3 regions of the Kitasatospora sp. NPDC047058 genome follow, and region 2 is predicted to be linked to each of the others. Evidence: riboswitches for the same ligand, from Rfam matches in the RefSeq annotation. Region 2 holds a riboswitch; each other region holds the start of a gene.
What was found. Region 2 has a riboswitch for thiamine pyrophosphate ahead of thiC (phosphomethylpyrimidine synthase ThiC). Riboswitches for the same ligand answer to the same signal wherever they lie in the genome.
Positions count from the first base shown of each region.

Region 1: it holds a riboswitch for thiamine pyrophosphate, as region 2 does, so the genes downstream of both, thiO (glycine oxidase ThiO) here and thiC (phosphomethylpyrimidine synthase ThiC) in region 2, are expected to answer to the same signal.
Region 3: it holds a riboswitch for thiamine pyrophosphate, as region 2 does, so the genes downstream of both, ABZ885_RS14865 (cytosine permease) here and thiC (phosphomethylpyrimidine synthase ThiC) in region 2, are expected to answer to the same signal.

Region 1 is NZ_JBEYVJ010000045.1:34,119-37,384, forward strand. Features, by position in the region: gene ABZ885_RS10030 (FAD-dependent oxidoreductase) at 1-1,018, opposite strand, end outside; TPP riboswitch at 1,184-1,296, shown strand; gene thiO (glycine oxidase ThiO) at 1,289-2,458, shown strand; gene thiS (sulfur carrier protein ThiS) at 2,455-2,664, shown strand; partial or broken gene ABZ885_RS10045 (thiazole synthase) at 2,668-3,266, shown strand, end outside.
Region 2 is NZ_JBEYVJ010000005.1:28,330-31,595, reverse strand. Features, by position in the region: gene ABZ885_RS01475 (SPFH domain-containing protein) at 1-939, opposite strand, end outside; gene ABZ885_RS01470 (hypothetical protein) at 1,057-1,263, opposite strand; TPP riboswitch at 1,445-1,579, shown strand; gene thiC (phosphomethylpyrimidine synthase ThiC) at 1,575-3,266, shown strand, end outside.
Region 3 is NZ_JBEYVJ010000076.1:22,677-25,942, forward strand. Features, by position in the region: gene ABZ885_RS14860 (glycerophosphodiester phosphodiesterase family protein) at 1-370, opposite strand, end outside; gene ABZ885_RS14865 (cytosine permease) at 520-1,989, opposite strand; TPP riboswitch at 1,982-2,130, opposite strand; gene ABZ885_RS14870 (trypsin-like peptidase domain-containing protein) at 2,384-3,266, shown strand, end outside.

The DNA.
Region 1 (3,266 bases), on a different contig from region 2:
GCGAGCCGCGCCGGACCAGCTCGTCCCCGTCACCGTGCCGCCCGGCGTACTGGACCATCCGGCCGAACTGCTCCGACCAGAAGTACGGCACCGGGTCGTACGGCGCGTCCGCGCCGAGCACCGCGGCGGCGGCCGCCCCGCCGGACTGCAGCGCGTGGTCCCAGTGCTGGACGGTCAGCCGGGCGCCGGTCCGGGCGGACGGGTAGCTCGCGCAGTCCCCGGCCGCCCAGACGCCCGGCAGGCTGGTGCGCAGCCGCTCGTCCACCAGGACGGCTCCGGCCGCGTCGAGCTCGACGCCGGAGCCGGCCAGCCAGTCGGTCGCCGGGCGGGCGCCGATGCCGACCACCACCTCGTCGGCCGGCAGGTGCGAGCCGTCCGCGAGCAGCACCGCGCCGGGCTCGACGGCGGCGACCGCCGCGTCGCAGCGCAGCTCGACCCCGGCCTCGGCGTACCAGGCGGCCATCGCCCGGCCCACCTCGGCGGGCAGCGCACCGGGGACGGGCGCCGGGCCGGCCTCGACCACGGTCACCTCGCACCCGGCCGCGCGGGCCGCGGTGGCCACCTCGGCACCGATCCAGCCCGCGCCGACCAGCACCAGGCGCAGGCCCGGGCGGAGCAGCGGGCGCAGGGCCAGCGCGTCGTCCAGGGTGTGCAGCAGGTGCGCGCGCTCGGCGCCGGGCAGGACGCGCGGGGCGGCGCCGGTGGCGATCACCAGGGCGCCGTACGGCAGGTCACCGCCGTCGGTGTGCAGCACGCCCGGGGTGAGGCCGGTGGCGCGGCGGCCGGTGAGCAGCTCGATGCCCAGGTGGGGGAAGTCGATGTCCAGGGTGGTGGCGTCGGTCTTGCCGAGCAGCACCTCCTTGGAGAGCGGCGGCCGGTCGTACGGCGCGTGCGGCTCCTCGCCCACCAGCACGATCCGCCCGCGCCAGCCGCCCCGGCGCAGCCCCGACGCGCACTGCGCGCCGGCCAGCCCGGCCCCCACCACGACCACCTGATCCGTCCCGCTCAGCTCTGCCACGCGGTCACTGTACTGGCGCCCGCGCCCGGCCCCGGCCCCGCGTCCGCGGGCCGGGCGGCGGGACCGGCGGCGGGACGGGCCCGGGGCGGCGCCGGGCACCCCGCCCGCTCCCGTCCCACCCCTCGTACGCGCCTTCAGCGGCGACAGGGCCCGGAGTTAAGGTGGGGACACCATCACGGGAGCCCGGCGGACCGGGCTGAGAGGCGGGCTGGCACGGCCTGCGACCGTCCGAACCTGATCCGGGTCATTCCGGCGAAGGGAGAAGCAGCTTTGACACGCTCGGCACCAGGTGCCCACGCGGACGTGCTGGTGATCGGCGGAGGCGTGATCGGCCTCGCCGTCGCCTGGCGCGCGGCCCAGCGCGGGCTGGGGGACGTCGTCGTGGTCGACCCCACCCCCGGCGGCGGCGCCGCCCGGGTCGCGGCCGGGATGCTCGCCCCGGTCACCGAACTCCAGTACGGCGAGGAGCCGTTGCTGCGCCTCGGGATGGCCTCGAACGAGCGGTACGCCGCCTTCGCCGCCGAGCTCACCGAGGCGAGCGGCGGCCAGGACACGGGCTACCGCGCGTGCGGCACGCTCGCCGTCGCGCTCGACTCCGACGACCGGGCGGAGCTGCGCGAGCTGCACGACTTCCACCTGCGGCTCGGCCTCGACTCGACCTGGCTGACCGGCCGCGAGGCCCGCAAGCTGGAGCCGATGCTCGCCCCCGGCGTCCGCGGCGGCCTGCACGTGGCCGACGACCACCAGGTGGACGGCCGCCGGCTGCTGACCGCGCTGCTGCTGGCCGGCCAGGCCGCGGGCGTGATCGGCCGGCGGACCGAGGCCGTCGAGCTGCTGGTCGAGGACGGCCGCGCGGTCGGCGCCCGGCTCGGCACCGGCGAGACCGTGACCGCCGGCCAGGTGGTGCTCGCCGCCGGTCCGGAGAGCCACCGGCTGCCCGGCCTGCCCGAGGGCGTGCTGCCGGCGATCCGCCCGGTGAAGGGCCAGGTCCTGCGGCTGCGGATCCCCGAGGCGTACCGGCCGTTCCTGTCCCGCAACGTCCGCGCGGTGGTCCGTGGCCAGCACCTGTACATGGTGCCGCGCGCGGACGGCGAGCTGGTGATCGGTGCGACCAGCGAGGAGCAGGGCTACGACACCACGGTCACCGCCGGCGGGGTGTACGAGCTGCTGCGCGACGCCCACGAGCTGGTCCCCGGCATCACCGAGCTGCCGCTGGTGGAGACGTCCGCCGGGCTGCGGCCGGGCTCGCCGGACAACGCGCCGCTGATCGGGCCGACCGCGCTGCCCGGTCTGGTCGCCGCCACTGGCCACTACCGCAACGGCGTGCTGCTCACCCCGGTGACCGCCGACCTGGTCGCCGAGTACCTGGCCACCGGCACCGTGCCGGAGCCGGCCGTACCGTTCTCCCCCACTCGCTTCGCCCCGAAGGTCCCCGCATGAGCGACATCCCCCTCACCGTCAACGGCGAGCCCCGCCTGGTGCCCGCCGCGACCACCCTCGCCGAGGTGGTGACCACCCTCAGCCGGGCCAACACCGGCGTCGCCGCCGCCCTCAACGAGGCCGTGGTGCCGAGGAGTTCGTGGCCGGTCACGCAGCTCTCGGCGGGCGACCGGGTCGAGATCCTCACCGCCGTGCAGGGGGGCTGACCGATGGCCGACGACGTCCTCTCCATCGCCGGCACCGCCTTCGGCTCGCGACTGATCATGGGCACCGGCGGCGCCCCCAGCCTGGAGGTCCTGGAGCAGGCGCTGCGGGTCTCCGGCACCGAGCTGACCACGGTGGCGATGCGCCGGGTGAACGCCACCACCCAGGGGTCCGTCCTGGACGTGCTGACCCGCAACGGCATCCGCGTACTGCCCAACACCGCCGGCTGCTTCACCGCCGGCGAGGCGGTGCTGACCGCCCGGCTGGCCCGCGAGGCGCTCGGCACCGACTGGGTGAAGCTGGAGGTCATCGCGGACGAGCGGACCCTGCTGCCGGACCCGATCGAGCTGCTGGACGCCGCCGAGACGCTGGTCGACGACGGCTTCACCGTCCTCCCGTACACCAACGACGACCCGGTGCTGGCCCGGAAGCTGGAGGACGTCGGCTGCGCGGCGATCATGCCGCTGGGCTCGCCGATCGGCTCCGGCCTGGGCATCCGCAACCCGCACAACTTCCAGCTGATCGTGGAGAGCGCGAACGTCCCGGTGATCCTGGACGCGGGCGCCGGCACGGCCTCGGACGTCGCGCTGGCGATGGAGCTGGG
Region 2 (3,266 bases):
GGCGGAGATCCGGGCGTCGCGATCCGCCTCGGCCCGGGTGCGGGTCTCGTACGCCTTGGCGTCGGCCGGCTTGCGGATGTCGATCTGCAGCTGCTGCTCCTTGCGGCGCGCCTCCAGCTCGGCGACCTTGGTCTCCTGGACGACGACCTCCTGCCGGGCGGCGGCCAACGCGAGCGGTCCGGCCTGCTCGGCCCGGGCGTTGGCGGTGTCCCGCTCGGCCTGGTACGCGGACTGCTGGATCGCACTGTTGCGGGTCGCCTCGGCCTTGCGGGCGGCGGCCTCCTGCTCCGCCTCGGTGGCCATCCGGTCCGCCTCGGCCTGGGCGATCCGGGCGTCCCGCTGCACGGCGGCGGCGTGCGGGATGGCGAGGTTCTTGATGTAGCCCGTCGGGTCGATGATCTCCTGGATCTGCAGGGTGTCGATGATCAGGCCGAGCTTCTCCATCTCCAGTCCGGAGGCGGCCCTGGTCTCCCCGGTGAGCCGCTCGCGGTCGCGGATCATGTCCTCGACGGTGAGTCCGCCGACGATCGACCGCAGGTGCCCGGCGAAGACGTTGTGGACGCGCTGGCTGATCAGCTTCTGCTGGTCGAGGAAGCGCCGGGCGGCGTTGGCGATGGAGACCTGGTCGTCGCCGACCTTGAAGATCACCACGCCCTTGACCCGCACCGGGATGCCCTGCGTGGTGACGCACTCGACGTTCAGTTCGGCCTCGTTGAGATCCAGCGAGAGCCGGCGGACGCCCTGCAGGCCCGGCGTGACGAAGGTCCCGCGCCCGGTGACGATCCGGAACCCCAGCCCGTCGCCGACCCCCTCGGTGCGGTGCTTGGAACCGGAGATGATCAGGGCCTCGTTGGGCTCGGCCACCCGCCACATGAGCTTGAAGAGCGTGACGCCCATCAGCAGCACCGCGGCGACCGCCCCGGCGATGACGTACAGCATGGTTCAACTCCCCCTTCCGGCACATGAGATGCGCCGTTTCGGATTGTCCGCCGGGGCCAACCCGAAGAAAAGGGAGCGGACATGACGTGCTGTCACAACATCGTCACGTCGTCGTCGTCACGGCAGGATCGGCGCCACGTAGACCGTGCGCGGCGGCTGGTACTCGACCACCACCACCGGCGTTCCGACCGGCAGCCGGTCGCCCGGCACGGCCAGGTAGGCGAGGAACGCCTCCGTCCCCTGGCGCTCGACCACATGCACCATCACCTCGCCGACCAGACCCGCTCCCACCGCTCCGCTGACCCGCCCGGTGCTCCCGACCACTCGGCCCTCCCTCGTCGCCCCGCCGGCCGCCCGCCCGGCCGGTCCGACTGCCAGTGTGCCCGCCCCGCCCCGTCGCCGGGCGCCCCGCCGGGATCCCCGCCCGGATCCCCGTCCGTGGACCCCCTCTGGACCAGCGGCGATTCGGTCGCTACGGTGTTGGACGTCTTGTGCAGGCAACACCGCCTGCGGACACGGGAGCTCGGAGCACCGGGCTGAGAGGACGCTGACCGGGACGTCGTCGGACGTGCCGAACGCTGCGTCGACCGCAGGAACCTGACCGGGTAATGCCGGCGTAGGGAGTAGAGGGTCAGATGACCACGTTCGATGCACAGCCGCAGTCTGCCCGGAACTCCGCCCCCAGCAGCGCGGGCACCGGCTACCCCACCCCGGCCTGGCGCAAGGCCTACCGCGACGGCTCCCGCCCCGACCTGCGGGTTCCGTACCGCGAGGTCGTGCTCACCAACGGGAAGACCGTCCCGCTGTACGACACCTCCGGCCCGTACACCGACCCGGCGTACCAGCCCGACGTCCGGCGCGGCCTGCCGCCGCTGCGGGACGCCTGGATCCGCCAGCGCGGCGACGTCGAGGAGTACGACGGCCGCGAGGCCCGCCCCGAGGACGACGGGATCAAGCACACCTCGCCGCGCGGCGGGAACCTGCGCAACCTCGACGCCGTCTTCCCCGGCCGCCCGCGCCGCCCGCTGCGCGGCCGCGACGGCGGCGCCGTCACCCAGCTCGCGTACGCCAAGCGCGGGATCGTGACGCCGGAGATGGAGTTCGTGGCCCTGCGGGAGGGCCTGGCACCGGAGTTCGTCCGCTCCGAGGTGGCCCGCGGCCGCGCCGTCATCCCGGTCAACGTGAACCACCCCGAGGTGGAGCCGGCCGTCATCGGCACCAACTTCCTGGTGAAGATCAACGCCAACATCGGCAACTCCGCCGTCACCTCCTCGATCGAGGAGGAGGTGGAGAAGATGACCTGGGCCACCCGCTGGGGTGCCGACACCGTCATGGACCTCTCCACCGGCCGCAACATCCACACCACCCGCGAGTGGATCCTGCGCAACTCCCCCGTGCCGATCGGCACCGTGCCGCTCTACCAGGCGCTGGAGAAGGTCGACGGCAAGGCCGAGGAGCTGAGCTGGGACGTCTACCGCGACACGATCATCGAGCAGTGCGAGCAGGGCGTCGACTACATGACCGTGCACGCCGGCGTGCTGCTGCGGTACGTGCCGCTGACCGCCCGCCGCAAGACCGGCATCGTCTCGCGCGGCGGCTCGATCATGGCCGCCTGGTGTCTGGCGCACCACCAGGAGAACTTCCTCTACACCAACTTCGAGGAGCTCTGCGACATCCTCGCGCGCTACGACGTCACCTTCTCGCTCGGTGACGGCCTGCGCCCCGGCTCGATCGCCGACGCCAACGACGAGGCGCAGTTCGCCGAGCTGCAGACGCTGGGCGAGCTGGGCCGGATCGCCCGCGAGCGCGACGTCCAGGTGATGATCGAGGGCCCGGGCCACGTCCCGATGCACAAGATCAAGGAGAACATGGATCTCCAGAAGGAGATCTGCGACGAGGCGCCGTTCTACACGCTCGGCCCGCTGACCACCGACGTCGCGCCCGGCTACGACCACATCACCTCGGGCATCGGCGCCGCGATGATCGCCTGGTGGGGCACCGCGATGCTCTGCTACGTCACGCCCAAGGAGCACCTGGGCCTGCCCAACCGGGACGACGTGAAGACCGGCGTCATCACCTACAAGATCGCCGCGCACGCCGCCGACCTGGCCAAGGGCCACCCCGGCGCCCAGGAGTGGGACGACGCCCTCTCCGACGCCCGCTTCGAGTTCCGCTGGGAGGACCAGTTCAACCTGGCCCTCGACCCGGAGACCGCGCGCGACTTCCACGACGAGACCCTCCCCGCCGAACCCGCCAAGACGGCCCACTTCTGCTCGATGTGCGGCCCGAAGTTCTGCTCGATGAAGATCAGTCAGAAGATCCGCGAC
Region 3 (3,266 bases), on a different contig from region 2:
GCCGGCCGCAGTCCACGGCCAGTTCCAGCAGGCTCTCCAGCCGCAGGACGCCGCGCAGCTCCGGGTCGGTGCTCGGCACCCCGGTCTTCCAGGCGCCGAAGTCGTGCGCCTCCAGCTGCGCCAGCGTCATCGCCGAGACGGTGCCGCGGCCGTCCGAGACCCGGCCGATCCGGCGGTCGTGCACGCAGACGAGCTGCCCGTCGGCGGTCACCCGGACGTCGCACTCGAGCGCGTCCGCGCCCTCGTCGAGCGCGCGGCGGTAGGCCGCGAGCGTGTGCTCCGGCAGGGCGTGCGAGGAACCGCGGTGGGCGATCACCTGGACGGGCGGCGCGGTGCGCGCCGCCGCCGGGGAGAGGTCAGGGCTGGTCACGGGTCCACGATAGGCGGCGGAAGTGACGCCGGAGCGAAGACGGTCCCAACCTGCGGGGCCGTCTCCGCCCGTTCGTCCGCCCGTCCGTCCGGCGGCTTCCGTCCGGTGATCCCGGCGAGTCCGGCGAGTCCGGTGACTGCGGAGCGCGGTCAGGCGGCGGCGGGCTGCCGCCGGGTGAGCGGGGTGAGCGCCCAGGTGGCCAGGGCGGGCACCAGGAAGCCGAACAGCGAGGCCGAGGTCCACTCCTGCGGGGTGAAGTGCAGCACCTCCTGGACGGACGTCCAGAAGTCCGTCCACCAGCCGGCGACCGCGGTCGGTGCGATCAGCTGGTACACCGCGAAGCCGAGCGCCCACGGCAGCAGCATCAGCCAGCGGGAGGGCGCGTCGTCGGCGAGGTTCCAGCCGCGCCGCCCGGCGCCGAGGAAGTAGTCCACCGCCAGCACCGCGAACATCGGCACGAAGACCGAGCCGATCAGGCCCAGGAAGGCGTAGTACGAGTCGGTGAACTCGGTGATCTGCAGCGCCAGCACGGTGATCAGCAGGCCCGTCCCGCCGGTCAGCACCCGGCGGTCCACCCGCGGCAGCAGGTTGTGGACCGACATCGCGGTCGAGTACACGTTGGCGAAGGACTGGTCGGTCTCGCGCAGCACCAGGACCAGCAGGAACACCCAGCCGGCCCAGACGCCCAGGAACGAGTCGAAGATCCTCGTGGCGTCGCCGTCCGCCTGCAGCAGCGCGAACAGCCCGAGCACGTAGCACCAGACCTGGGCGATCGTGTAGCCGGAGAAGCTGCCCCAGAACGCGGCCCGCGGGGTGCGCGAGTGCCGGGTGTAGTCGGCGGCCAGCGGCACGAAGGAGATCGAGACGGCGATCATCGCGTCGGTGGCCCTGAGGAAGCCGTGCCAGTTGCCCGCGCCCGGGTCCGGCACGCCGTGGCGGCCCAGCTGGACGGTGAAGTACACCATCGCGACCGCCACCGCCGCGGCGACGAAGCGGCGCAGCACCGCGATCGCGCCCAGCGGCCAGATGGTCAGCGCGGTGGTCACCGCACCCGCCAGGACGACGAACACCCAGCGGTAGCCCTCGGTGTGCGCGACGGTCTGCGCACCCATCGCGATGACCAGCAGCTCGTACACGCCCCAGCCGAGGCACTGGACGATGTTCAGCACGGTGGGCACGTACGAGAGCCTCGTCCCGAAGAGCCCGCGCAGGTTCGCCATCGCCGGTGCGCCGGTGCGCGCGCCGATCAGCGCGGCCACGCCGAGCATCGCGGTGCCGACCGCCGTGCCGGCCACGATCGCGGTGATCGCGGCGGCCAGCGACAGCTCGCTGCCCGGCGCGCCCAGCACGGTGGCGGCGGTGGTGAAGCCGATCAGGCTGACGCCGAGGTTCATCCAGAGCGCGAAGTGGTCCCGGAACCGCAGCGTGCGCGGCGGCTCGGTGTCCAGGACGAGCGGCGCCTCCACCCGCCCGTCCCGCTCCGGCCGGTCCAGGACGGCGGTGGCGGCCGTGGAACCGGGCGCGGCCGTGGCGGCGTCGGAGTGAACGGTCGCGGACGACTCGGAGAAATCCTTGGACGCGGGTGCGCCCGAAGAAGAGGATGGCGAAGCAGACGGCATGGCCGATACTCCCTACGCCGGCATTACCCGGACAGGTTCCGGCGGTCAGCGCCCCCTCGACGCTCCGTCCACGGATCCCGTGGCGTACGGTCGACCGGCGCACTCTCAGCCTGGTGGGTCCAAGCTCCCGCGTGTCAGTTTGGAGCGACAGGCTAACCGGCGCGGGGGTGAACGCCAAGGCCAGACGCCCGGCGGTCCGCATCGCGGGACGCCGCGGACGCCCGGCGGAGGCCCCGCGGCAGGGCTCGTGGAGGGCGCCGGGGAGGGCCTCGCGGGGGGCGCTGTCGGACCGGGCTAAGGATTCTTATGAGTTCTTCAGAAGGGTCCTTACGGCAATCGAATCGAGTGTGCGAAAAACTATGGTTGTTGGTCCTGTCAGCTATGGAGGTCGTCCGTGAGCACCGAGCGCGAGGTTGGGTCCACCGGGCCGCAGGGGGAGCAGCCCTCCGGCGGCCAGGGGGTGGTGGGTCCCGCTCCTGACGGTCCGGCGCAGTCCGCGTCCGCCCGTCCCGTCCCCGCAGCGGCGCCCGAGGCCGACTACCCGCTGACCGAGGCCGCGGCGGGTGCCCAGGCCCCGGCCGCGACCCAGGCCGAAGGCCGCTCCAACCCGACGCTGGCGTTCAGCAAGGTGAGCGCTCCCGAGCCCGCGGCCGCCCCGGCCCCCGCGGCTCCCGCTCCCGCCGTGGCCGACGCCGGCTACCTCGACGCCCCGCCGCCGGTCCTGCCGCCCGCCCCGGCCGCGCCCGCCGCCCCGGCGGCCCCCGCGCCGGCCGGCAACCCGTACGCCACCCCGGCCGCCGGCGTCCCCGCGCCCGCCGCCCCGGTCGCCGCGGCACCCCAGGACCCGTACGGCGCCCCGTCCGCCCCCGGTGCGCCCGCCGCGCCCGGCCAGCACCACCCGTTCGGCGCAGGCCAGCCGCTCGGCGGCTGGGGCATGCACGACGCCACCTCCGGCGGCGCCGGCACCCCCGGCGGCCCGGGCTACCCCGGGGGCCCGCTCGGCTACCCCGCCGAGTACCCCGGCAGCCCCGAGCCGGCCGGCCCGCGCAAGAAGCGCGGCGGCCTGATCGCCCTGGTCGCGGCCGTCGCCCTGGTCGCCGGCGTGGCCGGCGGTGCGCTCGGCGTCGCCGTCGCCGACCGCAACGACAGCAGCATCTCCGCCGCGGACGACCACCGGAGCACCACCGTCCAGGCCAACAACCCGGGGAAGAACGAGCCGGCCCCCGGCTCCGTCGCCGGCATCGCGCAGAAGGCGCTGCCCAGCGTCGTCACCATCA